4 regions of the Cryobacterium sp. TMS1-20-1 genome follow, and region 1 is predicted to be linked to each of the others. Evidence: predicted binding sites of a transcription regulator. Region 1 holds the regulator's gene; each other region holds the start of a gene.
The links. The regulator LexA, encoded in region 1, represses DNA repair genes until DNA is damaged. The targets are predictions, from matches to a motif close to TCGAACANNTGTTCGA.
Positions count from the first base shown of each region.

Region 1 (7,109 bases):
AGCCTCGGCAATGTGGTGCGGATCGCGCCCGCCAAGCAGGGTCACGTGCACGGTCAGGCAGGCGTGAAAAGTAATCGCTTCGAAGACGTGACGCACCATGGAGCCGGTAAAATGTCCGCCGATGAGGTGAAATTCAAAACCGGCCGGTTCGCCCGTGTGCACGAGGTAGGGGCGGCCGGAGATGTCGACCACGGCCTGGGCCAGCGCCTCGTCGAGGGGCACGAGAGCGTCACCGTAACGGGAGATGCCCGATTTGTCACCAAGGGACTGACGAATGGCCTGACCGAGCACGATTCCGACGTCTTCGATGGTGTGGTGCACGTCGATTTCGATGTCGCCGGAGGCGCGCACCGTGAGGTCGGTCAGGGAGTGTTTGGCGAACGCCGTCAGCAGGTGGTCGAAGAACGGAACCGAGGTACGGATGTCACTGACGCCGGTGCCATCAAGGTTCAGAGACAGGTCGATGCTGGATTCACTCGTCTCCCGTTGCAGGTGTGCGACGCGGGGTGCGGGAATGTCAGCAGGTGAGCTCATGGACCTAGTTTATTCGGCTTGGGCGGGCGCAATTTGACCGGGGCCACCACTGCGACCAAGTCGGGCGATGGCGTCGAGGAACAGGGTCGTCTCCTGTTCGGTGCCGGCGGTCACGCGCAGGTGGTGGGCGATGCCCACATCGCGAATGAGAATTCCCTCAGCCAGCAGCGCCTCGAAGGTCTCGTGCGGGTCGGCTACTCCCCCGAACAGTACGAAGTTGCTCCAGCTGCGGTGCGGGGCATAGCCCAGGCCCGCAAGCTCGACAACGAGTCGATCGCGCTGCCCACGAATGTCATCGACCATCGCGAGCATCTCGACGCTGTGCGCCAGGGCCGCGTTTGCGGCCGCCTGGGTCAGGGCCGAGAGGTGGTACGGCAAGCGAACCAGACGCAGGGCATCCGTTACGGCCGGATCGGCAGCCAGGTAGCCCACACGGGCACCGGCGAACGCGAAGGCCTTGCTCATCGTTCGGGAGACGAGCAGGCGTTCCCGGCCAGGCAGCAGGGTGAGCGCGCTCGGGGTGCCGACCGGAGCGAATTCGGCGTAGGCCTCATCGACCACGACGATGCCGTCGGTCGCGTCATAGGCAGCGGCGATGGTCTCGAGGGAGAGCGGCGTACCGGTGGGGTTGTTCGGCGAGCAGAGAAAGACGATATCGGGCTTGGTACGCGTGATCTCGCTCACGGCGGTCGCTGGCGACAGCTCGTAGTCAGCGTCGCGGGCACCGGCAATCCAGGTGGTGTCGGTTCCCGACGCGAGGATCGAGTACATCGAGTAGGTCGGGGCAAAGCCCAGCAGGCTGCGTCCCGGTCCGCCGAAAGCCTGCAGCACTTGTTGCAGCACCTCGTTGGAGCCGTTGGCCGCCCAGATATTCTCGGCGGTCAGTCCTTCGCCGAGGTAGCGGGCGAGCGCCTCGCGCAGGGCGGTGAACTCTCGATCGGGATACCGATTCACCGAGCGGATGGCCTCGGCCAGGCCGGCGAGGATGTCGCGGGCCACCGCTTCAGGAATGGGGTGCGTGTTCTCGTTCACGTTCAGGGCCACTGGAACATGCAGTTGCGGAGCACCGTAGGGCGTCAGGCCGTGCAGGTTGGTGCGGAGGGGAAGATCTTCGAGACTGGTCACCCTCTCCATGCTAGGGCCCCGTACTGCTGCCCATCACTACTTAGGAGTTGGCGGGGATTTCCAGGCGCTGGCCCGGCTGCAGCGTTTCCACCGACAGGGCGTTGATGCGCTTGATATCGGCGACAACGTCGCGCGGGTCGGCGGCGGGAAAGTTCTCTTCAGCAAGGTTCCAGAGAGTTTGGCCGGGTTCGACCGTGATGAATCGGGCTGAACCGACGTCGGTCGGTGAATAGGCCAACGTGGCCACGATGCCGGAGTCGGTTGTGTACGACACGAGATCGATGCCGGTGGCGGCCCCAGAGGCGCCCACCGCTCCCCCATTGACGGCAAATACAAGGGCGCCCAGAACGACCGGCAATGCGGCGAGCGTGGTGAAGACGACTCGCCCACGCCGGGTGAGGCGAAGACGTGTGACGGGCGGGAGAGAAACTGCGGGAGCAAATGCTGTGGTCATGTCAAACCTCCAAGGTAGGCGGGCTGCGAGTCTCGTATTCGGCCCTCGGCCGGGAGGACCGAATACGAAACTATGTTCCGAATATAACTTCGAACAATCGAACATGCAAGCTTTTTCTCGTCTCTGCCCGGAAAATCACGCAACACACTCGAATAAGTGTTTGTTTCAAGGCCGAGAACTGGATAAACTTTCGATAGGTCAATTGCTTGATTGCTACTCAACCAGACACCACCGACATTCCCGCGAGACGTCCTCTAACCCGCGCGGGACCGACGCAAGGAGCGCTTCTCGTGACACAAAGCACCGGCGGTACCCGCGACAAGGGCGGCACTCGGCGCCGCAAGAGTTTGAGCCCGCGCCAGCTCGCCATCCTCGACGTTATTCAGCGTTCGGTCAGCTCGCGCGGCTACCCGCCGAGCATGCGTGAGATCGGTGACGCCGTCGGCCTCGCCTCGCTATCGAGCGTGACTCACCAGCTCAACCAGCTTGAGCTGAGCGGCTATCTGCGTCGTGACCCGAATCGTCCTCGCGCACTCGAGGTACTCATCGAGATTCAACGCGCGCCCGAAGACGTCGGAACCGGCGACCAGGACAGTTTTCACCCGGGCGTGCAGGTCGGCGACGCTGCGATGGTTCCCCTCGTCGGTCGAATCGCTGCCGGCATTCCGATCACGGCAGATCAGCAGATCGACGAGATCTTCCCGCTCCCCCGCCAGCTCGTCGGCCAGGGGGAGCTGTTCATGCTCAAGGTCGTCGGTGAGTCGATGATCGATGCGGCGATCTGCGACGGTGACTGGGTTGTCGTTCGCCAGCAGAAGACCGCGGAGAACGGCGAAATCGTGGCGGCCATGCTCGACAACGAGGCCACCGTGAAGGTACTGCGCAAGCGCGACGGCCATACCTGGCTGCTGCCGCGCAACAGTAACTTCGAGCCCATCGTCGGCGACTACGCCGACATCCTCGGCAAGGTCGTCGCCGTATTGCGCTCGGTCTAGCGAGTCACCTTCAAGCAAAGAAGAGAACAGAAGCACGGCGCGAGGCCCGACCACTAACCGGTGATCGGGCCTGAAGACTGCCGGCTGGCGCCAGGTACGCGAGTGAGCTACCGGGTGAGGCTAGCTCTCAGATCGGCAGCGCGGCGATCGCGCACCACCCGGGTCGCAGCCAGCATGTTGTGCAGGGACTGCACCGTCTCCTCGTAGCCACGCGTCTTGAGCCCGCAGTCCGGGTTCACCCAGACCTGGCGTTCGGGGATGGATTCCAGGGCGGTGTCCAGCAGGGTCGTCAGCTCGTCGACACTGGGTACTCGCGGCGAGTGGATGTCATAGATGCCGGCCCCGATGCCGTGGTTGAACCCGCCGGCCTCAATCTGCTGGACCACCTCCATGCGCGAGCGGGCCGCTTCGATGCTCGTGACGTCGGCGTCGAGGTTGCGGATAGCCTCGATGACGACGCCGAACTCCGAGTAGCAGAGGTGCGTGTGAATTTGAGTCGCTTCCGCGACCCCGGCCGTGGCCAGCCGAAAGGAGCCGACCGACCAGTCCAGGTAGTCGGCGTGGTCCTTCTTCTTTAGCGGCAGCAGCTCCCGCAAGGCCGGCTCGTCGACCTGAACGATCTTGATGCCCGCAGCTTCCAGGTCGCCGATTTCATCGCGCAGGGCAAGGGCGACCTGGCGAGCGGTCTCGCCAAGCGGCTGGTCGTCACGCACGAACGACCAGGCCAGAATGGTCACCGGTCCGGTGAGCATGCCCTTGACCGGCTTGGCTGTCAGGCTCTGCGTGTACACCGACCAGTCCACCGTGATCGGGGCCGGGCGCGAGACGTCGCCCCACAGAATGGATGGCCGGGTGCAGCGGCTGCCGTAGGACTGCACCCAGCCGTTCTCGGTCACGGTGAACCCGTCGAGGTTCTCAGCAAAATACTGCACCATGTCGTTGCGCTCGGGTTCCCCGTGCACGAGCACGTCGAGTCCGATCTCTTCCTGCAGGGCGACGACGCGGCCGATCTCGGCGCGCATCAGGTCGCGGTAGTCATCGGCTGGCAGGTTTCCTTTGAGAAACTGGGCGCGTGCCCGGCGAATGTCTGCGGTCTGCGGGAAGGATCCGATCGTGGTCGTGGGCAGCGACGGCAGCTGCAGCGCAACATTCTGAGCAGTCAGGCGATCGGCGTAGGCACCACGGGTGAAATCGGCGTCGGTGAGTGCGGCCGAACGCGCTCGCACCGAACCGTCGCGCACCCCCGGAGCGGCGAGACGCGCGGTCAGCGCGGCAGCGGCATCCGCGAGCGGATTGGCAATGGCCGCCTGCCCCTCAGCGAGGCCGAGCGCGAGGGTTACGACCTGGCCCACCTTCTGGTCGGCAAAGGCCAGCCAGCTGGTCAGGTCGAGCGGCAACGAGGTCTCATCCAGCACGTCGTGCGGCACGTGCAGCAGCGACGTTGAGGTGGATACGGTGACGGAGTCGGACAGCGCGCGCACGCTCTCGGCGCGCTCGAAAGCGCCTGCCAGGTCGCCGCGCCAGATGTTATGCCCGTCAATCACCCCGGCAACGAGGGTCTTGGCGGCCAGCCCGGGCACTGCCTGCGGCAGGGTGCCCCGAACCAGGTCGAGGCCGATCGCCTCGACGGTAGTACTGGCAAGAACCGGCAGGGCATCATCGAGACTGCCGTAGGGCGCCGCGACAAACAGGGCGGGGCGGCCACTGAGCCGACCGAGCACGCCATAAGCGGATGCGACCGCCGCCAGCGTGTCCCCGCGTGGCACATCGATCGATTCGCTGACCAGTCCCGGCTCGTCGAGCTGCACCCAGTCGGCGCCGGCATCCGCTAGCCGGGATAGCAGCGCTGCGTAGACAGGAAGGATGTCGTCGAGCCGGGACAGCGGGGAGAACCCGGCTGGCGCCTCATCGCTGGCCTTGCTGAGCAGTAGAAAGGTGACCGGACCGACGAGCACCGGACGGGTGAGGAAACCGGCCGCCTTGGCCTCGAGAAACTCGCGCACGATGCGGTCACCGGCCAACGAGAACACGGTCTCCGGGCCAATCTCGGGCACGAGGTAGTGGTAGTTCGAGTCGAACCACTTGGTCATCTCAAGCGGCAGGTTCTCGCCCTCGCCGCGGGCCAGGGTGAAATACCCGGCCAGGTCGATGGTTCCATCAGCACCGACGAGCGAGGCAAACCGGGTGGGAATCGCTCCAACGGCGACAATGGTGTCCAGCACCTGGTCGTAGTACGAGAACGACTCGGGGATCGACGAGTCGGCGCGGCCGAGCCCGAGGTCAACGAGCCGTTCCCGGGTGGCCGAGCGCAGTTCGGCGGCCACGCTCTCCACAGCGACCGCGTCGATCGCCCCAGACCAGAACGCTTCGACGGCCTTCTTGAGCTCGCGCCGGCGACCGATACGCGGGTAGCCGAGGATGGTACCGGTGGGAAATGCGGGTGAAATGGGCATGGAGATTCCTTCACTGGAGATTGGTCGTTGGAATGGCGCAAAATAACGAACGAGTTCGCGGCCTACACGCTGAAGCGGGCGTGAGGCCTAAAGCATTACTGCCGGCACCGGAAGCGCCCCACACCCCTCGAGAACCTGCAGCACTGTGTCGTGTTGGTTGAAGGCGTAGAGGTGGAGTCCGGGGGCGCCGCCCGCAAGCACATCCTGCCCGAGGCGCACGGCGTAGTCGATGCCGATCTGGCGCTGCCCTTCCTCGGTCGGTTCGACTTCAAGGTCGATGGACAGGCCGGCCGGCAGCTTCTCCCCGGAGAGCTGCAGAATTCGGCGCAACCGGTTCGGGCTGGTCACCGGCATGATGCCGGGAAGAATGGGAAAGAGCACCCCGGCCGAGCGAGCCCGCTGGATGAAGCTCAGGTAGTCGTCGGCGTGGAAGAAGAGTTGGGTGATGGCGAGGTTGGCACCAGCTGCTTGCTTGGCCAGCAGGGTGTCGATGTCCTGGCTGACCGACCGGGAGTTGGGGTGTCCGTTCGGAAAGGCCGCGACCCCGATGCGCACCTTGCTGCGTTCCGTTTTCACCCCGCGGGCGCCGGGCAGACCCGGAATCACCGTCTCGATGTACGGCACCCGTTCGGTCTGCACGCGGTGAATGAGCTGCACCAGCTCCCCCGCGCTGTGCAGATCCCCGAGAAAAGTGTTGTCGCCTTCGACCGCGCCCGGCGGTGCGTCGCCGCGAATGGCCAGAAAGCTGCGTATGCCGGCGTCGAGGAACTCCCGAATGAGGCGGCTGGCCTCTGCGTGCGAGGAGCCGACGCAGGTGAGGTGCGCCATCGCATCCGCTTCGGTGTGATTTTTGATGTAGCGCAGCACGTCCAGAGAAGAGTTGCGCGAGGAGCCGTTGGCGCCGTAGGTGACCGAGATGAACTCGGGGCCGGCGGCGGCCAGGTGGTCGATAGTGCTCATTAGAGCGGATGCTGCGGCCGCCGATTTGGGCGGGTACACCTCGAACGAGAACGCCGGGCGGGCGTTACACGCGGAAATTCCTGTCGTGGTCATGGTTCCTCATTCGGCAGAAGCAGTACAGCGGGTGATGGCCGGGCGGCCGCGGACGCGCCAGCGTGCTGGCGGTTCTTCGCGGGCGGATGCCGGGCTCGGCTGTCGCTCCATGCCGGGGAATGAATTCCGTCGGCAACGATTGATTAGACAGTAACAACACCAACGTCGAGCGATGCGAATATGACAGTTCGTGTCATCCGTGCGGTCAGACGGCATCTATCCGCTGGCCCAGGGGACGGGATAGGTGTTGAGGCCGCGCGGGTGGCTGGTCCCCTACGGTGTCACCGATTTCGGCGCTTCCCGTACTGCCGGAGACCGGCGGCTACGACGCCTATTCGTTACCTCAAGATCGCGCTGCACACTCGGCGTGATCGTCACCGTCCTCGGTGATGATTGGTCAAGCATCACGTCGAGTGGGTCTGCTGCGTTCATATGTTGCTCCAAGTCTGAAGGGTCCGTCACTACAGACATGTCCGGACGGACTCGAAACGATCA
Region 1 is NZ_SOGF01000025.1:30,406-37,514, forward strand. Features, by position in the region: gene hisB (imidazoleglycerol-phosphate dehydratase HisB) at 1-534, opposite strand, end outside; gene E3O45_RS05595 (histidinol-phosphate transaminase) at 544-1,668, opposite strand; gene E3O45_RS05600 (LysM peptidoglycan-binding domain-containing protein) at 1,700-2,113, opposite strand; gene lexA (transcriptional repressor LexA) at 2,404-3,108, shown strand; gene metE (5-methyltetrahydropteroyltriglutamate--homocysteine S-methyltransferase) at 3,216-5,561, opposite strand; gene E3O45_RS05615 (methylenetetrahydrofolate reductase) at 5,649-6,614, opposite strand.

Region 2 (7,109 bases), on a different contig from region 1:
GTCGGCCAATTTTTCGACGGATCGCGCCGCTTCCGCGCAGGCCGCCCTCTCCGTTGTGCCCGACGGCGCCCGGGTCGAATCTGATATCGGGCTGATGAATTACCTGGTGGAACGAACGGATGTCTACTGGCTCGGCAACCAGAATCCGCTCCCCGACTATCTGGTGATCGACCTTGCGGCGGGCGGCCTGCCCGGAGAATGGACGTCTGCGCAGGTCGTCGCCGAGGCCCTGCACCGCGGTGTGGTGTTCACCACGATCTACTCCGCCGGCGGCTACGAGGTCGCCCGCGCCCACTGAGCCTGCTGGCGTGGCCGACCCTGTTCGGGGCCTGGTCTGTTCGGGGCCCGTCTGTTCGGGGCCTGGTCTGTTTGGGGCCCGTCAGTTCGGGGCCTGGTCTGTTTGGGGCCCGTCAGTCCCGGGCCCGGGCCCGGAGCGCGGGCTCGGCTCTGAAACTGGGCCCGAGTTCGCACGGTGGACCCGTAACCCATCTCGGGGCCCATACTTCTTTCCGGGCCCGGGCCCGGAAAGTGGGCCCATGATGGATCATGGGCCCACTTCCCTAAGGTGGGCCCCGCCTGCAGATTGTGGGCGGATTCCCGTCACTGAGTGCCGTCAGTAGCGCGGCTGCGGCTTCCGGGTCGTCGACCGTCACGGCGAACTGGGTGCCGCGACGTTGGTTGGCCACGAGGCCCGGGCAGCCCCTCATCACCACGGCCGTGCGCCCGCTCGTCAGGCGGTAGCCCCAGCCGCCCGACCGCAGCGGGCTTAGGGTCTCGGCGAACGCTGATTCCACCTGATCGAGCGGCAGCTGCTTCAAACGGATGCCCAGGAGCCGCGACACCACGCGCAGCCCGCGTTTGTCGACGCTCACTCGAACCTGCACAAAGCCCAGTGTGAACATCAGAATCACACCGAGGATCACCGCAATCAGGACGGCTGTTGACGAGTCTTGCGCGTCATCACCGAGCAGAGCGATCACGGCGACGACCCCGCCCCGCACGACCAATCCGCCGATAACGGCCACGACCGGACTCGTCACCATCATGGTCCCGGGAACGTTCGAGCTCCCCCGATCACGTGCGGGCCGAGACGTCCGCCGTCGCACTCATCCGGTCCAATCACGGACGGGCCGGTTGCTCCGACCTGCCTGATTGCCAGCTCCAGGTCGCGAAAGCGCGTAAATGGTTGCTCCGCCGAGTGACGTAGCAATTCACCCGCTTATGCGGCCAGTTCCAGCCTCGGGGAATCGCCCAGCGCAAGTGGCGCAACATGATCGGCAGGTGCACTGGACCAGTCAAAAATATTTCTGATTCCTTGTCAGAATAAAGTGAGATTCCCTCGCGTTAATGCGCTTTTCGGGATATAATTATGGATGAAGGAGGCGCCGACGCCATGACCCTCACCGCCCCGCCAGCAGCAGCCGGTTCGATCCCGGAGCCTGAAGGTTCTCGGGTGGCGGTGATTGCCCAGGCCGGAGCGATTCTGGCGGGAGCGTTGGACGGGGTGCGGTTTGGTCAGCTCGACGACTCCGAGGCGGTCGCGGTATTGGCAGCCCTGGAGAGGCTGGGTCGCAAGGTTGATGGGGCCAGGCTGCGGGCGACCACCGACATTGGTGCGCGTGCCGAAACTGACCTCGGCAACGGCTCGTTGGCCTACAGGAACGGATGCCGCAACCGGGTCGAGTTCATCACCCAGCTCGCCGGCATCTCCGGCCGTGAAGCCAAACGTCGCCTGAAGCTCGGCGAGACCACGGTGGAGCGCACTCCGCTTGGCCTGCCCGTCCCCGCCCGGTACCCGGTCATCGCCGACGGGCTCGTCAGCGGCGACCTCGGGATGGAATCGGCGGAGATCATCGCCACCACCCTGACCGCATTGCAGGGCCGGGTCGGTCCGGACGACCTTGACCGGGTCGAACGCGCCCTGGTCGCGTCGGCGACTGGAGCGATCACTCCGGAAACCGCGGGGCTGCCGGGCGCGGGCATCCGCTTCGCACCCGACTACCTGCGGGCGCAAGCGATGGAATGGCAGGGCCGGCTCGACCCCGACGGCACCGCCCCCAATGACGATGTCGTGGAGGCGAAGAGCACGTTGACGTTCGGTCTGCTCCGCAACGGGCTCTACCCGCTGCGCGCCGACGTCACCCCCGAACTCCGCGGTGTTATGGACACCCTCTTCGACACCTACCTGTCGGCCCGATCCCGCAGCCCCATCTTCGTGCCCACCGAACTGCTCGAGAGCCGCAATAAGCCCGAGCTGGACGGCATCGACAGTATCGACGGGGTGGAGAGCATCCCCGGCTCGGCCGCTTTCGGCACGGGACCATTCAGCGCCGACCAATTCACCGGCGACCCCCGATTCGACGGCGACCGCCGCACCGCGGGCGAGAAACGTGCCGATATCCTCCGCGCCGTGCTCGAGGCGGCCGCACGAGACCCGAAAACCCCAACCATGGGCGGAGCCGCCCCCACCGTCATGGTGCACATCAACGCCGTCGACCTCGACCAGGGCCGCGGCGTCGGCTGGATCGACGGCATCGAAGCACCCGTGTCGTTTCGCCGGGTGAAGGAACTCATCTGCGCCGGCGGCTACCAGCAGGTCCTCTTCGGCGAGAACCGCGACGTGCTCTACCTCGGCAGCAAAATCCGCTGCTTCACCGCCAAGCAGCGCGCGGTAATTGCCGCCCGCGACGGCGGCTGCATCATCCCCGGCTGCACCATCCCCGCCCGCTGGACCGAAGTCCACCACGTCCTCCCCTGGGAACAGGGCGGCCCCACCAACATCGAAAACGGAACACTCTTGTGCTGGTTCCACCACCACACCATCAACACAAACGAGTGGAAAATCCGCATGGTCAAAGGCCGACCCCAGGTGCTCGGCCCACTGCTGTGGGACCCGTCCCAAACCTGGCGACCCGCCCAGACCCACCGGGCCAACACTCCCAGCCCGGAACCACCGTTTAAGAGACAGTCCCAAGACAGTCCCAGCACGTGAGCTGAAGTGTGTTCCAGGTGGCGGAGCAGTGCTGTTGGCGCAGCGTCCAGCGCTGAACGAGTCCGGCCCTTTCCTGAATTCGCCGTGGCTACATCCAAGTGGGTCGCAACCGCACGCGAGTGGCCTCCCGATTCGATAGTGGCCGCAACGAGGGAGTATTCAGGGAATGGGCTGCGATCGCTATCGGCACTGTCACCGCTTTAGCCGTGGTCGTCAGCTAGCGCTTGCGACGGGCGAGGAAGGCATCCATTCGGGCGAACTTGGCCTCGGATTCGAACAGAATCGACTGAGCAACGTTGTCGACGAGCGGATGCGCCGCCCGCGGAGCGTGGAAAACTTCCTTGGCCAGACGGGTCGCCAGCGGGTCCTGCGCGGCGATGCGGTCGGCCAGCGCGTGGGCGGCAGCGAGCAGGTCGTCGGGGTCGTGCACCTCGGTGACCAGATGCACGGCAAGGCATTCGGGGGCGCTCAGAATGCGTCCGGCCAGGATGATCTCCTTGGCCACCGGCTCGCCGACGAGCTCGGCCAGTCGCCAAAGCGCACCGGCAGCGGGCAGAATGCCGAGGGCTGTCTCCGGATTGCCGATCCGGGCGCTCGTGGAGGCAATGCGAAAGTCAGCCGCATAGGCCAGTTCGGCGCCGCCGCCGAGCGCCCAGCCGTCGATCGCGGCGATCACCGGCATCGGCAGCTTCGCAATGCGGGAGAACAGCCCGGAGTTGATGCCGAGCAACGCGTCGTCGCGGCGCCGTTCGCGCAGCTGGGCGATGTCGGCACCCGAGGCGAAGACACCGTTCGCTCCGCTGATAATCAGGATACGCGGCTGCTGCTCCAGTTCAGCGCAAATTGCGTGCAGCTCATCGATCATGGTCTGGTCGATGGCGTTGCGCACGTCGGGCCGGTCGAGCTGCACGTGCACCCGGTCGGCGCGATGCTCAATCGTGAGAGTAGTGGGAATGCTGTTCATTGTGGGACGTCTCCGTTGAGGTCGGGGCTGGAATCGGGGTCTGTCGTACCGGCCGGGAACACCCGCTTGTACTTGCGGCCGTCGGGCAGGGTCACCGTGCGGCTAACCAGGGTGCCGCGCCGCACCTGCAGGTAAATCGCCTGAGCGCTCACACCGCGTTCGGCCGCCGCCTCGGCGACGGATAGACCGGGGAGGTCGGTCGGCACACTGCTTGGCCGCACGGATCGTTTACGGCCGGCTTCGAAGCGGGCGCTGATCTCGTCGTCGGTGCCGCCCCAACGCCATTTGGCCGCCGGAGGCTTGAGTCCGGTCGCATCAGCGATCTGGTCCCACGACACGTCAGCAGCGAGGGCGCCGCGAACAGCGGCCAGGGTCGCCGGGTCCTGTTCGAGGGCGGTCTGCAGCGAGCGGATGGCGCGCAGCCGATCCAGGGGCGAACCAGCGGTATCCGTTTGCAGCGTCAGCACCCGCTCGAGCGCGGCCGCCGTGGTCGGCGCCAGAAACGATCCCATGCGTGGTCCCCCATCGAGTGTGCTGCGACTGGAGGCAGCAGCCCCATCTTGCCAGATCCAACGCGTCGTTTGAACAGATCACGCCAGCACGACGACCGAGTGCGGAGCCAGCTGCAGGGCGTTAGGCAGTCGGTCCTGCACAGCATCGCCAGCGGCGGCGAAGGACAGCACGACCTCTCCCCCGCCGGCCGGGATGTGCGCCGAACGCTCGCCGAGGTTGATCAAAATCTTGGTGCGGCCACGGTGCAGCCGCAGCCACCCCTCGGCCGCATCCGCCTCGACGGCGATCTGGTCGAACCGGGGATCGGTGATATCTGCGTGGGTGCGGCGCAGCGCAGCCAAAGCACGGTAGAACTCGAGCAGTCGAGCGTGCTCGGGCTCAGCCAGTTCGTTCCAATTGAGCTTGGAGCGCTCGAACGTCGCCGGGTCCTGCGGGTCGGGGACGAGCGCCGGATTCCAGCCCATGCGGGCAAACTCACTGATGCGTCCGGTGGCCGTTGCCGTGCCGAGTTCGGGTTCGGGATGCGAGGTGAAGAACTGCCAGGGCGTCGTCGCCCCCCATTCTTCCCCCATGAACAGCATTGGCGTATACGGCCCGAGCAGGGTCAGCGCCGCGGCAATTGCGAGCTGGCCGACATCCAGTTGGGCGCTGAGCCGGTCACCGACGGCCCGGTTGCCGATCTGGTCGTGATTCTGGGATGCGACGACCAGCCGCCAGGTGGGCATCCGTTCTCGGTCGATCCGGCGGCCGTGGGTGCGCTCCCGAAAACTGGAATAACTGCCGTCGTGAAAAAACCCGTGGGTGAGCACCTTGGCCAGGGCGTCGAGCGGCTCGAAGTCGGCGCAGTACCCCGAGGTTTCCCCGGTGAGGGCGACGTGCACGGCGTGATGAAAGTCGTCGCTCCACTGGGCGTCGAGGCCGTAGCCGTTCGCCTCTCGGGGGGTGATGAGGCGCGGATCGTTGAGGTCGGATTCGGCGATCAAGGTGAGGGGCCGCCCGGTCTCGGCGCTGAGCGCGGCGACCTCGACGGAGAGTTGCTCGAGCAGGTGGGTGGCGCTGCTGTCGCGCAGCGCGTGCACGGCGTCGAGGCGCAGGCCGTCGACGTGGTACTCGCCGAGCCACATGAGTGCGTTGTCGAGAATGTATCGGCGCACCGGGTCGGAGTGCGGCCCGTCGAGGTTGAGCGAGGACCCCCAGGTGTTACCGGCGGCCTCGCTCAGGTAGGGACCGAACTGTGGCAGATAGTTGCCACTCGGGCCGAGGTGGTTGTAAACGACATCCTGAATGACGCCAATGCCACGCTGGTGGCAAGCATCAACGAAGGCCTGGTACGCGGCCGGACCGCCATAACCCTCGTGCACGGCGTACCAGAGCACACCGTCGTAGCCCCAATTGTGGGTGCCGTTGAAGGCATTCACCGGCAACAGCTCGACGAAGTCGACGCCGATCGATTGCAGGTGATCAAGCCGGCTCGCGGCCGCCCCGAACGTACCCTCCGGTGTGAAGGTTCCCACGTGTAACTCGTAGATGACGGCGCCGGCCAGCTGCCTCCCGGTCCAGTCGGCATCCTGCCAGACATGCGCGGACGCATCGAAACTACGCGACGGGGCGTGCACCCCGGCAGGCTGCCGCCGTGATCGCGGGTCGGCGTACGGCCCGCGCCCGTCCACGATGAAGCCGTAGTCGATCTCGGCGCGCACCGCCGGTCGAGCGGATGCCGGCAGTTCCCACCAACCGTCATCGCGGGCGGTAAGTTCCAGCCTTCGCGTGCCCAACACCAGCTGCAGGGTCTGCGCGTCGGGTGCCCAGACCTCGAATCTCTGCTCGTTCATGTGTGACGTCCGATGCGGTGGGAAGGGCGGTCTCGGTCGTCGGCAGCCACCAGTAACGCCACCGGATACCGGGCCAGCACATCGGCGACTCGCAAGCTTGGGCCGTCAAATCGCTGGCGCGTGAACACATCGACGACGGTGCGACCGGCCACGGCAATGGTCGTGTCGCGCCAGCCGCCGGCCTCGTGCAACCCGATCGGCAGCCGCGTGGCCACGGTGATCGCTCCGCCGCGGTCGAACGCGACGACATGGCCAGCAGCCGGGCCGAAGGCGGGCACGGGCAGGTAGCGGGTGAACAGGTCTGGCCGGTCGCCGCGCAGGTGCAGGGCACTGGAGGTGACCAGCAGCTTGGCGGCGCCGGTCTCGTCGACCGGGGGGAGCCATCCGCTTTCCAGACGGGTCAGCAGCTCGCGGCGCAGCGCATAGTCGACCGGGCGACGATTGTCAGGGTCGACGAGCGAGGTCTCCCACAGCTCGCTGCCCTGGTAGACGTCTGGGACGCCCGGCATGGTCAGCTGCAGCAGCTTCTGGGAAAGCGAATTGCTCCACCCGGGCTGCTGCAGCCGGTCAACCAGTGCGGTGAGGAGATCGCGGGTCGGCCCCGACTCGACGGCGGCTGTGACGAGGTCGTCGAGAGCCGCTTCGAAACCGGTGTTCGGCTGGGTCCAGGTGGTCGACGTGCCGGCTTCGCGCGCGGCCTTGAGGGCGTAAGCGGCGAGCCGCTCCCGGCTGGCCGGCCAGGCGCCCACGATCGCCTGCCAAAGCAGGTTCTCGAAGGGCGCATCGTCGAGCGGATGCGCTGCCCGCA
Region 2 is NZ_SOGF01000010.1:63,064-70,172, reverse strand. Features, by position in the region: gene E3O45_RS01455 (DUF2079 domain-containing protein) at 1-298, shown strand, start outside; gene E3O45_RS01450 (hypothetical protein) at 561-1,046, opposite strand; gene E3O45_RS01445 (HNH endonuclease signature motif containing protein) at 1,394-2,992, shown strand; gene E3O45_RS01440 (enoyl-CoA hydratase/isomerase family protein) at 3,210-3,956, opposite strand; gene E3O45_RS01435 (hypothetical protein) at 3,953-4,468, opposite strand; gene treZ (malto-oligosyltrehalose trehalohydrolase) at 4,547-6,301, opposite strand; gene treY (malto-oligosyltrehalose synthase) at 6,298-7,109, opposite strand, start outside.
Region 2: the regulator LexA is predicted to act here: its motif matches at 1,296-1,311, upstream of E3O45_RS01445 (HNH endonuclease signature motif containing protein).

Region 3 (7,109 bases), on a different contig from region 1:
GCGCGAGCACCTGGGTCATGGCGATGATCGCGAACAGGGCGGGCGGGGTTCGCACGCCGAGAAAGGGCGATTGCCCGAGGGCGGTGGCGCCGACGATGATCGCTGAGATTCCGCCAAGCGCGAGGATTTCTTTCCACGGCCGGAACGGAGCGAGGGCGAGCAGCAGCAGGCCGAGTCCGATCGGGGCGAAGTCGTCCTGGATCATGCCGTTGTACTGCCAGGCGCTGGCCGCGGCGAGCACGTGGGCGACCAGGCCGAGGGCCACGACGACGATCGCACGGCTGCGGGTGAACGGGGCCAGGTCGGGGCGCGCCGACCAGACCAGCACGGCGGCCGCGATAATGAGCGCGGCGACGGCCGAGACCGCGAGCTCCTCAATTTGGATTTCGTGCGGACGCGACACGGTCGCGGCTATCGCGTAGGTCACCACGATCAGGGCGACAACCGGGGCGATCGGCCAGGCGGCCAGGCCACCGATGGGGTCGAGACGCTGCTGTGAAGCGGATGCCGGTGCGCGCGGCCGGCGCGGTGTGGGGGTCGCGCGGGTCATCGGGGGTTCCGGGGGGCGGGGGTGGCGTTGCCGTTGGCCGGGTTGGCGTTGAGGCTGCCGGGCCGGACCGGCGTGTGGTGGGTGGGCAGGGTTGGCTTCGGTTTGATGCTGGGGGTTTCGGCCGGCACGGTCAGTCGCACGCTTGCGCCGGCGCCCGGGCGGCTCCAGATCAGCACGGATCCGCCGAGCTGCTCGATACGTCGCCGCACGGACTGCCGTAGACCGAGCCGGTCGGAAGCGGATTCCGATTCCGTGAAGCCGCGGCCGGCATCCGTTATGAGGAGTGAAATAGTGGTGCGGTCAGACTCGATGGCGAGTTCGGCGGAGTCGATGCCGGCGTGGAGGATGACGTTGACGAGGCATTGCTGCACGGCGAGGCCGACGTCGCGATCGCTGCCGGCGTCGAGGCGAGCGAGGGCGTCACGGTCGCCGGTGACCTCGACTTTCAGCCCACGATCACGGCAGCGTTCGACGGCGGTGTAGACGGCGCTGGAGCGCCAGGCCGGGCTTGGTGTTGGCGCTTGCTCGTGGACGGTTGGCTGCGGTGACGTGGTCGTGCGGGCGTCGATATCGGCGAGCCAGTTGGTGTCGTGCAGGGTGGTCAGGGTGTCTCTCAGGCTGGCTTTGAGGCCCGGCGAGAGAGCGCCGGGTTCGGCCAGGGAGAGCGCGACGAGCTGGGAGACGGTCGTGTCGTTGAGCAAAGCGATGGCGCGGGTGTCGAGGGCATCGCGCAGCTGGCGGTTGGCGCCGTCTTGCACCGCGCGGTGGATGGCGGGTTGGGCGGCGTTGCTGGCGCGGCGGTCGATTCCGGCGAGCACCATAACCCCGACGAGTACGAGGTAGGTCGAAAGGGTGAACAGGTCGGGCTGGTAGGGCTGGTAGGGCACGGTCGCGCCGACGATGGCGAGGAGCGCAGCCGCCTCGGCGAGCAGAAACGCCGCGGTGCTCCAGAGCACGCCGGCGAGGGCGGTGGATCCCGCGCCGCCGACCATGACGAGGGCCATCTTCGGCAGGGCGACGAGGAACATATTCGACGCGGGGAATACGTCGGGTACGCCGAGCACGGTGGCTGTGAAGACGTAAACGCCGAGGGTTCCAACGAGCAGATAGGCAACGGCCAGCGGGATGCGCCGATGCCGGGTGAAGAGGATGAGCGGGGCTGCCATGGCGGCCACAACCACGATGGTGATCCAGAGTTCGGGGGTACTGAGGCTCAGGATACTGACTGACAGGATCGCGGCGCTAAAGCAGGTCAGCGCGAACCAGTGCGCGGCCCGTGCGATGGCGCGTGCGAGCGTGCGCTGGACCAGGTGGCCGGGTAACCCTAGAGACATATTTCCCCCAATAGGTAAGTATGCCATCGGGGTGGGTAGGGGTTGGGTGCGGGGAAGGCAGTGATGGGGTCAGAACAGGGTCGGGGCCAAGTCGGGCGGGAGTTCGGCGGCGATCAGGGAACGGGGCGCCTCCGTGCTCCCGGCCCACCTTAGGGAACGGGGCCCATGATCCATCATGGGCCCCGTTTCCGGGCCCGGGCCCGGTGAACGGGCGGGGGTGAAGGCGGGCGTCCGGCGGGCGGCGGGCATCCGTTCTGGGGAAGACGGGAGAGCGCTGGAGCGGAGGCCGCCGGTCGCGGGGTCGACGATGCCGCGTTCGAGGCCGTGCGCGCGAATGAGCGGCTTGATGCGCGCGGCGAGCCAGGTGCGGTACTCCTTGGGCGCGTATTGGCCGCCGGCGTAGAACTCGAGGTAGCGGGCAACCAGCTCGGGATGCTCGCGGTCGAGCCAGCGCAGGTACCAGTCCTTGACGGCGGGCTTGAGGTTGAGGCCGGAGTAGAGCACGCTCGTGGCTCCGGCCGCCTTGGCCTGCCGCAGCGCCTCATCGAGGTGCGCGCGGGTGTCGGTGAGGAACGGCAAAATGGGCATGAGAAAGACGCCGCAGTCGAGTCCCCGTTCGCGCACCGCGGTCACAGTGGCGAGGCGAGCCTTCGTCGTGGGAGTTCCCGGCTCGACGGATTGCTGCAACTCATCGTCATAGATGGCAATTGACATGGCCAGGTCGACTGGAACGTGCTCACTCGCTTCGACGAGCAGGTCCAGGTCGCGGCGCAGCAGTGTGCCCTTGGTAAGAATGGAGATGGGGGTTTTGCTGTCAGCGAGGGCTGCGATGATGCCGGGCATGAGTCGATAGCGTCCCTCGGCGCGCTGATATGGGTCGGTGTTGGTGCCGAGCGCCACCGGATGCCTCCCCCAGGTGGGCTTGCCGAGTTCCTTGCGCAGCACCTCGGCCACGTTGACCTTGACGATGATCTCGCTATCGAAGTCTTTGCCGGCGTCGAGGTCGAGGTACTGGTGGGTCGGCCTGGCGAAGCAGTAGGTGCAGGCGTGGGAGCATCCGCGATAAGGGTTGATCGTGTAGCCGTACGGCAGCGCGCTCTGACCGGGTACGTGGTTAAGCGCCGACTTGCACAGGATCTCGTGGAACGTGATTCCGGCGAACTCGGGCGTCTGCACGCTGCGTACGAGGTTATTCAGGCGGGCGAGTCCGGGCAGGGCGCCGACCTGTTCGGTCTGTAGTTCCTGTGAGCTCCACCGCATGGCTATAGTCGAACACAAGTTCTAGGAAAGTGCAAGTGATGCCAGAAAAAACCGCACTGAAGCGGATGCCGCAGCTCGCGTCGCGCCGAAACGGTCGCGGACGCGCGTCGCGGCACTCGTTCGAGACGCGGGCACCCCGACGCAGGGGTGCCACGAGTGCCGCGAGCTCGGCCAGCGCTGCGGGCCCCAGCGAGAGCGTGGCGGGCAGGCGATGGGCGGGCAGCGGCATCCGCTTTCGTGCTGACGAGGGCGATTCGCACTACTGTTTCAGCATGCGCACACCGACGGCACCCGCGTGACCCGGCTGCGGCGCAGCGACCCGACCCGGCCGGGGTATTCCCGGCGGCGCGCGGGCACGGGCTTCAGCTACCGCGACCCGGCCGGGCAGAAGGTCACCGAGAAGCAGCTGCGGCAGCGGTTCACGGAGCTAGCGATTCCGCCCGCCTGGACCGACGTGTGGATCTCGCCGCACCCGAACGGGCACATCCAGGCGATCGGCCTCGATGCGGCCGGGCGCCGCCAGTACATCTACCATCCGGCCTGGCGCGAACAAAAGGACCGCCTCAAGTTTGAGCGCGCGTTGGAGCTGGCCGCCTCCCTGCCCCGGGTGCGTGGTCAGGTGACCCGGGATTTGCGCGGGGACAGCGAGCCGCGCGCGCGGGCCCTCGCCGCGGCATTTCGCATGCTCGACCTCGCCTCGTTGCGCATCGGCAGCGAGCGTTATGCCGACGACTACGGTAGCCACGGGCTCTCCACCCTGCTCTGCTCGCACGTGTCGGTGCGGGGAGACGTGGTGCGGCTGGACTTTCCCGCCAAGAGTGGCCAACAATTTCAAGGCGTGATAACGGATGCTGACCTCGCGACCTATCTGCGTGCCCGCCTGCGCGAGCGCCCGGCTGCCCCGCTACTGTCCTGGGTGGTCGACGGGGAGGAGAGTGCTCTCTCGGCCGCCGATATCAACTCGTTCATCAAGGAACGCACCGGCGGCGAGTTCAGCGCGAAGGACTTTCGTACCCTGCGGGGCACGGCCGCTGCGGCCCAAAGTCTGGCCCAGAGCCTCGCGCAGAATCTGAGGGCGGCGGCTGGCATGACCACGCACGAGGATGAGGCGAGCAGCGACGCGGGGACAAAATCGGGCAGCGCTGGGAGCAGGGCGAAGGCCAGCACCGCCGGGAGCGGGACAAAATCCGGCACCGCCGGGAAGGGGGCAAGGGACGGCGCCGCCGGAGCCGGCACGAAACCCAGCACTACAGCGACGGCGACCGGCGTTGGGGCCGTGCCGGCAGCATCCGCTTCACGGCAACCGCGGGCGGCGTCGCGCAACCGTCGCGCCGACACCCGTGCCATTGCCGAAGCGATGCGGCAGGCGGCCGCGGTGCTCGGCAACACCCCCGCGATCGCCCGCACGAGCTACGTCGACCCGCGCATCGTGGATCTGTTTCGCGCCGGCGAGACCATAGACCCGGCCGGCCGCGTCTCGGCAGAGACGGCACTGCGCACGCTCGTACTTGGTGACGATGTTTGAGAAACGACGCTTAAGAATGTCGCACGTTCGCGGTATAACTTGAGTGCCGCTCAGCTGATCCGGCCGCTGTCTATAAGAAAGGTATGCCCGTGACCCACGACTCTGACCCCGTTGAAGAACCACCCCTGGACATTCCTGAGCCGCCCAATACTCCCACAAACCCCGACCAGCTCGTTGGACCCGACGGCCCGGCGCAGGAACATGCCGGCTCAACTGATGAAAGCACCGTAGCGGCCGTTCCGGTCGCCAGCGCCGAGACCGGTCCCGGCGGCCCCGCACCGAGCGATGACGGCTCTGCGGCCGGAGAAGCCGCCACAGCCAGCCCGGTCGAGCCCGACAACGAACCGAACCTCGACGATATCGACCCCGCCGACAACCCATCGAACCCCGATCTGGTCGGCCACGATATCGATGGAGAAGCCCCCAACCTCGCCGAACCAACCGCCTAACCCCAAGGAGTCCCCCATGAAGGGCAAGTTTCTGTTTCTCGCCGGCACCGCGACCGGCTTCGTACTCGGATCCAAGGCCGGTCGCCAGGCCTACGACCGCATCGCCGCAAAGGCCCGCCAAATGTGGGGCGACCCCGGCACCCAGAAGGTCATCTCGCAGGCCGAAGGCATCGCGCGCGACGCCGCCACCGTCGCGCAGACCAAGGTGAGCGGTCTGCTCGACCAGGCCGAGGCATCCATTAAGAAGGAGGAGCGCAAGGCAAATCCGACCCCGGATGCCGACGGCCACGACCTGTAAATCCTCCACGACGCCGACGCCCCGGCTGGAGTCCCGGTAGGGGTGTCCGGCCGGGTGGTCTCCCGGGCGCCCGCGCCGGTGATTAGTCCCAGTCCCGTCCTTGATATGGGGCCAGGCTCGTGGTTGGGCACCGGGTCGCGTTGCGGGCCAAACGCCTGGTGTATCAGAGCGACCGACTCGGCGACGGGCGCGCTAGTCGGTGACGCGTGAGCTCACGGGCTCGGTCGGCCCAAATGTGGCGGGAGGCTCGGGCGCACCCGGCACCAGAAAGCTGGATTGGGCGCGGTCGAACGAGGAGTAGAACCAGCGCGTGTTGAGCACGCCGAGCTTGGTCACTCCGTAGGCACCCCCGATTTGTTCGATGATTCCCATCAGGGCGGCCGGGTCGCCGTCCGGTAGTGCGGGATCTCGAACCAGCCATTCGGTGGGTGTGAGCTGGAGGATGCCGAGTTGCGATACGCGCAGGTTCTCCGCATCCGAAACGCCATTGTTCGGGTTCACTTGCCGCCTCCGGGCCGCTTTGGGACCGTCAGGTAGCCCCACTCACTCCTTCACGGGGTTGACGGGGTTGACGGGGTTGACGGCCCCCTCCTACGTGACTCTCACGAAACGCCCATCTACCAGGCCGCGAGAGTGCAAAAAGTGCCCGATTGAAGGGTTCAATCGGGCACTTTTTGCGCTTTCGCGCGAGGGTGCTAGTTGCTGAGGTGCAGAACCTCAGCGGTGGCGGCGAGGGACGCGGCGGCAGCTGCGGGGTCGTCGGACAAGCGGGTGCCGTAGCTCGGAATCATCTGGCGGATGCGCGGCTTCCAGCCCTCGATGCGGTCGGGGAAGCAGCGGGCCAGCAGGTCCACCATGATTGGCGCGGCCGTCGAGGCTCCCGGCGAGGCACCGAGCAGTCCGGCGATCGAACCGTCGGACGAGGTGATGACCTCGGTGCCGAACTGCAGCACTCCGCCGAGCTTGGCATCCTTCTTCATGACCTGCACGCGCTGGCCGGCCGTGATGAGCTCCCAGTCCTTTGAATCTGCGGCGGGAATGAACTCACGCAGGGCCTTGAGCTTGGCGTTGCGCGAGGCGAACACCTCGCCGATCAGGTATTTCATCAGGTCGAAGTTGTGACGCGCGACCGCGAGCATCGGCCCGAGGTTGTGCGGGCGAATGGAGAACGGCAGGTCGAACCAGGTGCTGGTCTTCAGGAACTTCGGGCTGAATCCGGCGTACGGGCCGAACAGCAGCGACTTTTCGCCATCGACCACGCGGGTGTCGAGGTGCGGCACCGACATGGGCGGGGCACCCTTGGCCGCCTTGCCGTAAACCTTGGCCTGGTGCTGGGCGACAAGCTTGGGGTTGTTCGTGCGCAGAAACTGGCCGCTGATCGGAAAGCCTCCGAACCCCTGAATTTCAGGGATTCCGCTCTGCTGCAGCAGCGCGAGCGCGCCACCGCCGGCGCCGACGAAGACGAACCGCGCGTTGATGGTGCTGCGGGTCTGCCCGACCTGACGCAGCAGTTTGAGGTTCCACGAACCATCCGCTTTGTGCCCCAGGCCGACGACCTGCTCGTTCATGTGCATGTTGACCCCCTGCTTTTCGAGGTTGTCGAACATGAACCGGGTGAGGGCGCCGAAGTCGACGTCGGTGCCGCTCGCGATGCGCGTGGCGGCGATCTTCTGGCCAGCCGGACGCTTGCGGG
Region 3 is NZ_SOGF01000037.1:36,047-43,155, forward strand. Features, by position in the region: gene E3O45_RS08070 (hypothetical protein) at 1-550, opposite strand, end outside; gene E3O45_RS08075 (sensor histidine kinase) at 547-1,884, opposite strand; gene E3O45_RS08080 (Rv2578c family radical SAM protein) at 1,954-3,144, opposite strand; gene E3O45_RS08085 (DNA topoisomerase IB) at 3,440-4,669, shown strand; gene E3O45_RS08090 (hypothetical protein) at 4,759-5,118, shown strand; gene E3O45_RS08095 (hypothetical protein) at 5,135-5,416, shown strand; gene E3O45_RS08100 (hypothetical protein) at 5,609-5,917, opposite strand; gene E3O45_RS08105 (malate:quinone oxidoreductase) at 6,112-7,109, opposite strand, start outside.
Region 3: the regulator LexA is predicted to act here: its motif matches at 3,153-3,168, upstream of E3O45_RS08080 (Rv2578c family radical SAM protein).

Region 4 (7,109 bases), on a different contig from region 1:
GTCGTAGCCCTGTTCGTGGCCGATCGGGCCGTTCTCGTCGTCGGCCTGCCCGTGCTGGCCCCCGGTCTGCTCGCCGCTTTCGCAGTGCTCGACCGGGACGTCGTTCGAGGCCTGCGCGCCACGGTCATCGTTGGCGCCAATCGCGAGGACGTCGCTGGCGCTGCTATCAATGCTGGTGCTTGCTTTGCTGTCATTATCATCGCTGTCCGTGATGCCGTCGGTTTCATCGTTGTGCGTGCTGTCCGCATCGGAGAGTTCGCACGGTTCGGTCTTGTGGAAGGCGACCGTGGCTCGGGGTACCGCGCCGGGAACGGGGTTGGCTGCAGCGGAGAAGAGGTACGCGTCGAAGACGGTGCCGATGATGGCGCGGTCGAGGGTGGTCAGCCAGCCGTTCAGGCTGTAGCCGCCGTTATTCAGTCCACCGAAGGCGAACCAGCTACGCCGTTCCGCCGTGGCCTCGCCCGGAGCGCACCCGTCGGGCGCGAGGCGCGCCTGCCACGCGATGCCCTGCTGCCGGAGTAACTCCGGCGCAAATGCGATACCGGCACCGGGCAGTCCCTCGGTCTCCGGGGTAATGGTGCCGGACCCGCTCGCTACCAGGGAGCGCTCGACGCGGTCGAGGTCATCCACCAGCACCGAGGCGCGCAGGCCGTCGAGCACGGACACGATGACGCGGGCTTGCTCCACTCCGAGCTCCCCACCCTGCAACGCCTCACCCACCACGGGGTAGGTCGGTGCGAGGGGCCGGCCGAGCAGCATCCGCTCGCCGGCATTCTTGCCGAGCGACGCGCGCTGCCGCACCTCACTGCGGGACAACCGCGCCAGGGTGGACACCAGCACGAGGCCGCTTCGGCAGCCGAGCCGACGTGCCAGAGACACCGCGCCAGCCGCTTCTATCTCGGTCTGATCGGCCGTCTTTGCCGCAGCAGTCTTGGCAACGGACACATCAAGGTATTCGGAGCGGCGCAGCACATCCGTCGTGGACAGCACCCGGGCACCATCAACAACCCGGCCGACGCTCTCGAGGGCGAGCAATATGCTCAAGGATTCTTCATCACCCAGCGACCCGAACGATACCGAACTCAACGCTTTCAGGAGAATCTCCCGAGCCTGCCCGACCGCCACAATGACAGCATTCGAACTGGCCTCACCGGTGTTTTCCATGAACATGGGCGCCATTGCCTCCTTCGCAATGATTCTACTCTGAATCGAACACAAAAGCGAGAGCAACTCATTTTTTATTTATGCGGAGAAATTTCAAACTCCAGAGGTTTGATTCGCAGTTCTACGTGATTCACCATTGAATGAGCGGGAGTTTACTGGCGGCCATCATCTGAGGCGGGTGGTCAAGTTGATAGTAAATCGAATATATAAGTGAAACTTTTACACTGTTTGTTTATATGGCCAACACTGCGGAGTAATGCATTCCACGCCACACTTCGGGAGCGCTGAGACGCCCGGAAGTGGTGCGCTGGGAACGCCGCAGACCCGTGGCGTGCAGCGGCAAGGTGGAAGGCCGCGGTCTTCCCGTGAATCGTTTCCGACTTCACCGGGTTAGAGCAGCTGTCCATACCTGAACACCTGTTGGCACGGAGAATGGCGATCCCTTGCGGCTGTCCTGCTTGATGGTGTTTGATGCCAGTAGAGGAAACCATTTTCGGTGCCCAATTGGCAATATCGCCACAAGTGGTCGACCGAGCTTTCAGGGTGTGCTAAATTTGTACTTGTAGCGCGGGGTGGAGCAGTTCGGTAGCTCGCTGGGCTCATAACCCAGAGGTCGTAGGTTCAAATCCTGCCCCCGCAACAGATGCCCCCGGAACCCTTGGTTCCGGGGGCTTTTTTGTACCTTCCGTCCGCTGGGCGCCTGACTTTTGCTAATCGAAGTCTCGACAGGCTCGATCCAGGTCGTGGCGAGATCACTTTTGGGCAAGATGAGAAGGTCGGGAGCGAATCGGGCGCGTGACTGCGATTTGGATCGCGTACGTCGATTTCACGCTGGACAGGCGACAATTGATGCAACGAAGGTTGCAGACATGAAGAAGAACAGAAACTGGCTCGCCGCGCTCATCGTCATTCCCCTGGCGCTGGCAGGATGCACGGCCAATTCGGCAGACACGACGACCGCCGCATCCGCGGAGATTGTCATCGCCGTCGTCACGCACGGAACACCGGGCGACACCTTCTGGGACGTCGTCAAGAGCGGCGCGGAGCAGGCCGGCACCGACCTCGGGGTTACCGTCACGTACCAGGGCGATGGCGACCCGGTGAAGCAGAGCCAGTTGATCGCTGCAGCCATCGCCACGAATCCGGATGGCCTCATCGTCTCGATGGCCAACCCCGACGGCGTTCGGAATGCGGTTGAAAAGGCGGTCGCCGCTGGCATCCCGGTGATCACCATCAACTCCGGCGTTGATCAGTCCAAGGAATTCGGTGCCCAGACCCACATCGGTCAGAGTGAGTTCATCGCCGGCCAGGGCGCGGGCGAGCAGCTCGCCGAAGCTAGTGTCAGCAACGTCATCTGCGTCATTCACGAGGCCGGCAACACCGGGCTGGAAGAACGCTGCGATGGAGCAGCTGACACCCTCGGCGGCACGGTCACCAACGTTCAGGTTGACGTCACGAACATCGCGGACGCTCAGAACACCATCAAGAGCAGCCTTCTGGCCGACTCGTCCATCGATGGCGTGCTCACCCTGAACCCGGGCATCGCCGTCGCGGCCAGCCAGGCCATCGAGGAAGCCGCCAGCACGGCGCAACTGGCGACCTTTGATGTGTCTTCCGACGTCACCCAGTTGATACTCGACGACAAGATCCTGTTCGCCGTCGACCAGCAGCCCTACTCCCAGGGCTACCTCCCGGTGACCTTCCTCACCCTGCAGGCTCGCAACGGCGATGTTGTCGGCGGCGGTCTGCCGGTCTACTCCGGCCCCGGCTTCGTCACGAAAGACAACGCAGCCGAGGTCGCGAAGTTCGCGAAGAATGGAACGCGATGACCCGTACCGCACCCGCGGTGACTGATGAACGGATGATCGATGAAAGGCTCAAGCCAGCCGGTCTCATCATCACGCTGCTGCGCCGACCCGAGGTCGGCGCAGCAGTGGCCGCCCTCGCCATCTTTATCTTCTTCTCGGTCTCGACGCAGGCGTTTCTGACGCCTGCCGGCGTGGCCACCTGGCTCTACTCGGCATCGCTGTTCGGCATCATGGCCGTCGCGGTTGCCCTGCTCATGATCGGCGGAGAGTTCGACCTCTCCGCCGGTGCCATGGTCGGTACGACCGGACTGATCGTCGGAATCGTCACAACCGAGTGGGGCGTCACTATCTGGCTCGCCCTCGTGATTGCCCTGGCGATGGCCCTGGCCATCGGCGCGGCGAACGCCTTCGTGGTGATGAAGACCGGGCTGCCGAGCTTCATCGTCACCCTCGCCACCTTCTTCATTCTGCAGGGAGTGAACCTCGCGGTCACCAAGATCATCACCGGCACGGTGTCGATTCAGGGCATGAGCGACGTTCCCGGCTTCGATGCTGTCAAGGTGTTCTTCGGCTCCTCGTTCGCATTGTTCGGCATGGACGTGAAGATCTCCATCGTCTGGTGGATCGCGATAACCGCTCTCGCCACCTGGATTCTGCTGCGTACTCGATCCGGAAACTGGATCTTCGCGGTCGGTGGCCAGATCGAAAGCTCACGCCAGGTGGGCGTGCCGGTCATGAAGGTCAAAATGGGCCTGTTCATGACCACCGCCGGTGCGGGCTGGCTCGTCGGAATGCTCCAGCTGTTCGATGTCTCGACGGTGCAGGCCACGACCGGAATCGGCCAGGAATTCATCTACATCATCTGCGCTGTGGTCGGCGGATGCCTGCTGACCGGCGGCTACGGATCGGCCATCGGTGCGGCGCTCGGCGCTCTCATCTACGGCATGACCCTGCAGGGCATCGTCTTCGCCCAGTGGGATAACAACTGGCTCAAAGCATTCCTCGGTGGCATGCTGCTGCTGGCCGTGCTCGTCAACCTTTATGTACGCCGCCAGGCAGGAGTTCGCTCATGACGCCGGGAGACACATCCGCTGCCCCGCCCATTCTTGAGGTTCGGGATATCGGCAAGACGTATGGTTCGATTCTGGCGCTGCAGGGAGTATCGGCCTCGGTTGGAGCAGGTGAGGTGCTCTGTGTGCTGGGGGACAACGGTGCCGGCAAGTCGACCTTCATCAAGATCCTCTCCGGGGCGCACGCGCACACCCACGGCAAGCTTCTCGCCTACGGTGTCGAGCGCACCTTCGGCAGCCCGCGCGAGGCACTGGACCTGGGGATAGCCACGGTGTATCAGGACCTCGCCGTGGTTCCGCTGATGCCGGTGTGGCGCAACTTCTTTCTCGGCTCCGAACTGACGCGCGGGTTCGGCCCGTTCAGCCAGCTGGACGTCAAGGGGATGCGCCGGATCACCAAGGAAGAACTCGCCAAGATGGGCATCGACCTGCGCGATGTCGACCAGCCGATCGGCACCCTGTCGGGCGGTGAACGCCAGTCGGTGGCCATCGCCCGAGCCGTGTATTTCGGCGCGAAGGTTGTCATCCTCGACGAGCCGACCTCTGCTCTGGGAGTCAAACAGGCCGGTGTCGTGCTGAAATACATCGCTCAGGCCCGCGATCGCGGCCTCGGCGTGGTCTTCATTACGCACAACCCGCACCACGCCTACCCGCTCGGCGACCGGTTTCTGCTGCTGAAGCGTGGAACCAGCCTCGGCGGTTTCAAGAAGAGCGAGATCACGATCGAAGAGATGACCAAGCTCATGGCCGGGGGAGCGGAACTCGACGCTCTCGCCCACGAACTCGCTCGCGCCTAACCCGCTGGATCTACAAATAAGTCTGGCCGTCTGACCCTTCGGGGTTAGGCGGCCAGACTTTTTTGATGCTTTTGGCAGGACTGCTACTTCTCGACCAGCGTCACTTCGAAGGAGTACAGGTCGGGGCGGTAGCAGTGCTGGCCGAACTCGACCGCGCATCCGGAGTTGTCGAAGGCCGTGCGGTCCATCGTGAGTAGCGCCGCATTCTTCTCGATCTCCAGCAGCACGGACTCCTCGTTGGTGGATTTGCGTGCTCCGATGTGCTGGCGGGCGACCCGCATCGTCACTCCGCGCGAACGCAGCACCTGGTAGAGCCCGTGCGCGACGAGATCGTTGGGTTCGATTCCGATGAATTCCTCGGGGAGCCAGTTTTCCATCACGGCGACCGGCACGTCATCGGCCAGGCGCACGCGCCGAATGTACAGGGTGGGACTGCCCTCGGCCACGCTGAGTCGCTCAGCCGTTTTCGCATCCGCTACCCGGGTTTCGAGAGCGAGAAGGTGCGTCGAGGGCACCTTATGCGTGTTGGTGAGGTCGTCGTAGAGGCTGGTCAGTTCGACCTTGCGCGTCACCTGGCCGTGCACGACCTGGGTTCCGATGCCGCGTCGGCGTACCAGCAGGCCCTTGTCGACGATTTCTTGGATGGCGCGGCGCACTGTTGGGCGGCTGAGGCCCAGGCGCTGGCCGAGGGCGACCTCGTTCTCCAAGCGTGATCCGGCCGGCAGTTCGCCGCTGAGAATGGCCTTCTCGATGCGCTGCGAGACTTGAAAATACAGCGGAATCGGGCCGGACCGTTCCAGATCCATGAACATTCCCATGGGGAGGGTGTTTTCTTCCTTCGCGCTCATGTGACCCCTTCACTGACATGCCAAGAGCTTTGGCTGATTGTCATGACAATATCAGGTCATAGCGACGTTGTCAGGAGGCGCGGCAGGCCACATTCATGACGCCCTCCGCGGCGCCGGTGGCGGTGTTATTGCATTCGACAATGTTGCTGAGCTCCGGCGTCATCGAATAGCCAAAGCCCGGACCGTTCACGGCGGCGGTGTTATTGCGGAAGATATTGTCTGTGCCCCACCCGTCGAGGATCTCGTGGGTCTGAAAACCGTCACGGAGCGAATTCGTGCCGGTGTTCGAGTCGATGACCCAGCCGTTTCCCTTGATATCCACCCAGGAGTCGGCCTCGCTCAGCGCCGACCCGTCGAAGGTATTGTGGCTGACAATTCCGTTGCTCGTGCCCTCCTTCACATCGACGGCTTCCGAGGTCGTCTGCGAGAACGAGTTGCCCGTCACCGTGTTGCGATCGCTCCGGTCTGGCTGGCATCCGCTGATATCGCACCAGTTGCTGTCGGCTGTGCCGATATAGACACCCTCGCCGAACTTCGGTTTGCGCAACCCGGTGTCGAAAACGGTGTTGTCGGCGACGGTGTTGTCGGTGCTGAACCGGCGAAGGTGGATGGCTTCGTCGCCGATCGTAGAGACGGTCAGTGCGCGAATGGTGGACCCGACAGTACCGTCAGCCATGACACCTTTTTGCCCGTTTGTGACAGAAAACCCCACCAGATTCCAATACTGGGCGCCGTCGAGATGCATCACGTAGCCGTTCATCGGGTCGCCGCCGTCGAGCACACTGTCGGTTCCGCCGCACAGAGTGATCGGCTCGTCGACGGTGCCTGACGTCGTCGCGACGAAGTTGCCCTGATAGTTTCCGTCCGCCAGCCCGATGACGTCCCCGGGTGCGGCGTCGATGAGTGCCGAGGACAGCTCGTCAGCGGATGCCACGTTGATCGTCGCGCGCGGACAACCTGCAACGTCGCGTGCCGTGGGCGCCTCGGCGAGTTGGGGAGTAGGCATCACTCGAGGTGTCGTCGACGACGATGGCGACCGGGGCAGGTTCAGGGGCGCACACGCAGTCACGCTCAGCATGAGCGTGAGGCCCAGGCTCACGAGTACCAGCGCACGCCCGATCTGAGATCTGCTCATAACGATGACTCTAGCGTTGGCCGGACCATGCCGACTTGGTTCGCGTCAGGTGCCGAGACTGGCGACCGCAGCTACCGCCGCACGAACGGATGCCGCCGCCTCGGCCGCCTCCGCCGCCGACGTGCCAGCACCCAGCGTGAACCGAACAGCGGTCAACGCCACGTCGGCCGATAGGCCCATGGCAGTGAGCACATGCGAAGGCTCGCTGCTGCCGGCCGCGCAGGCGGACCCGCTCGAACAGACGATGCCGCGCGCTTCGAGCTCGAGCAACACCGCCTCGCCGCTGG
Region 4 is NZ_SOGF01000027.1:2,685-9,793, forward strand. Features, by position in the region: gene E3O45_RS06460 (HNH endonuclease signature motif containing protein) at 1-1,179, opposite strand, end outside; tRNA gene E3O45_RS06465 (tRNA-Met) at 1,731-1,804, shown strand; gene E3O45_RS06470 (sugar ABC transporter substrate-binding protein) at 2,034-2,993, shown strand; gene E3O45_RS06475 (ABC transporter permease) at 2,990-4,045, shown strand; gene E3O45_RS06480 (ATP-binding cassette domain-containing protein) at 4,042-4,839, shown strand; gene E3O45_RS06485 (GntR family transcriptional regulator) at 4,923-5,687, opposite strand; gene E3O45_RS06490 (right-handed parallel beta-helix repeat-containing protein) at 5,758-6,822, opposite strand; gene E3O45_RS06495 (cysteine desulfurase family protein) at 6,868-7,109, opposite strand, start outside.
Region 4: the regulator LexA is predicted to act here: its motif matches at 1,363-1,378, upstream of E3O45_RS06460 (HNH endonuclease signature motif containing protein).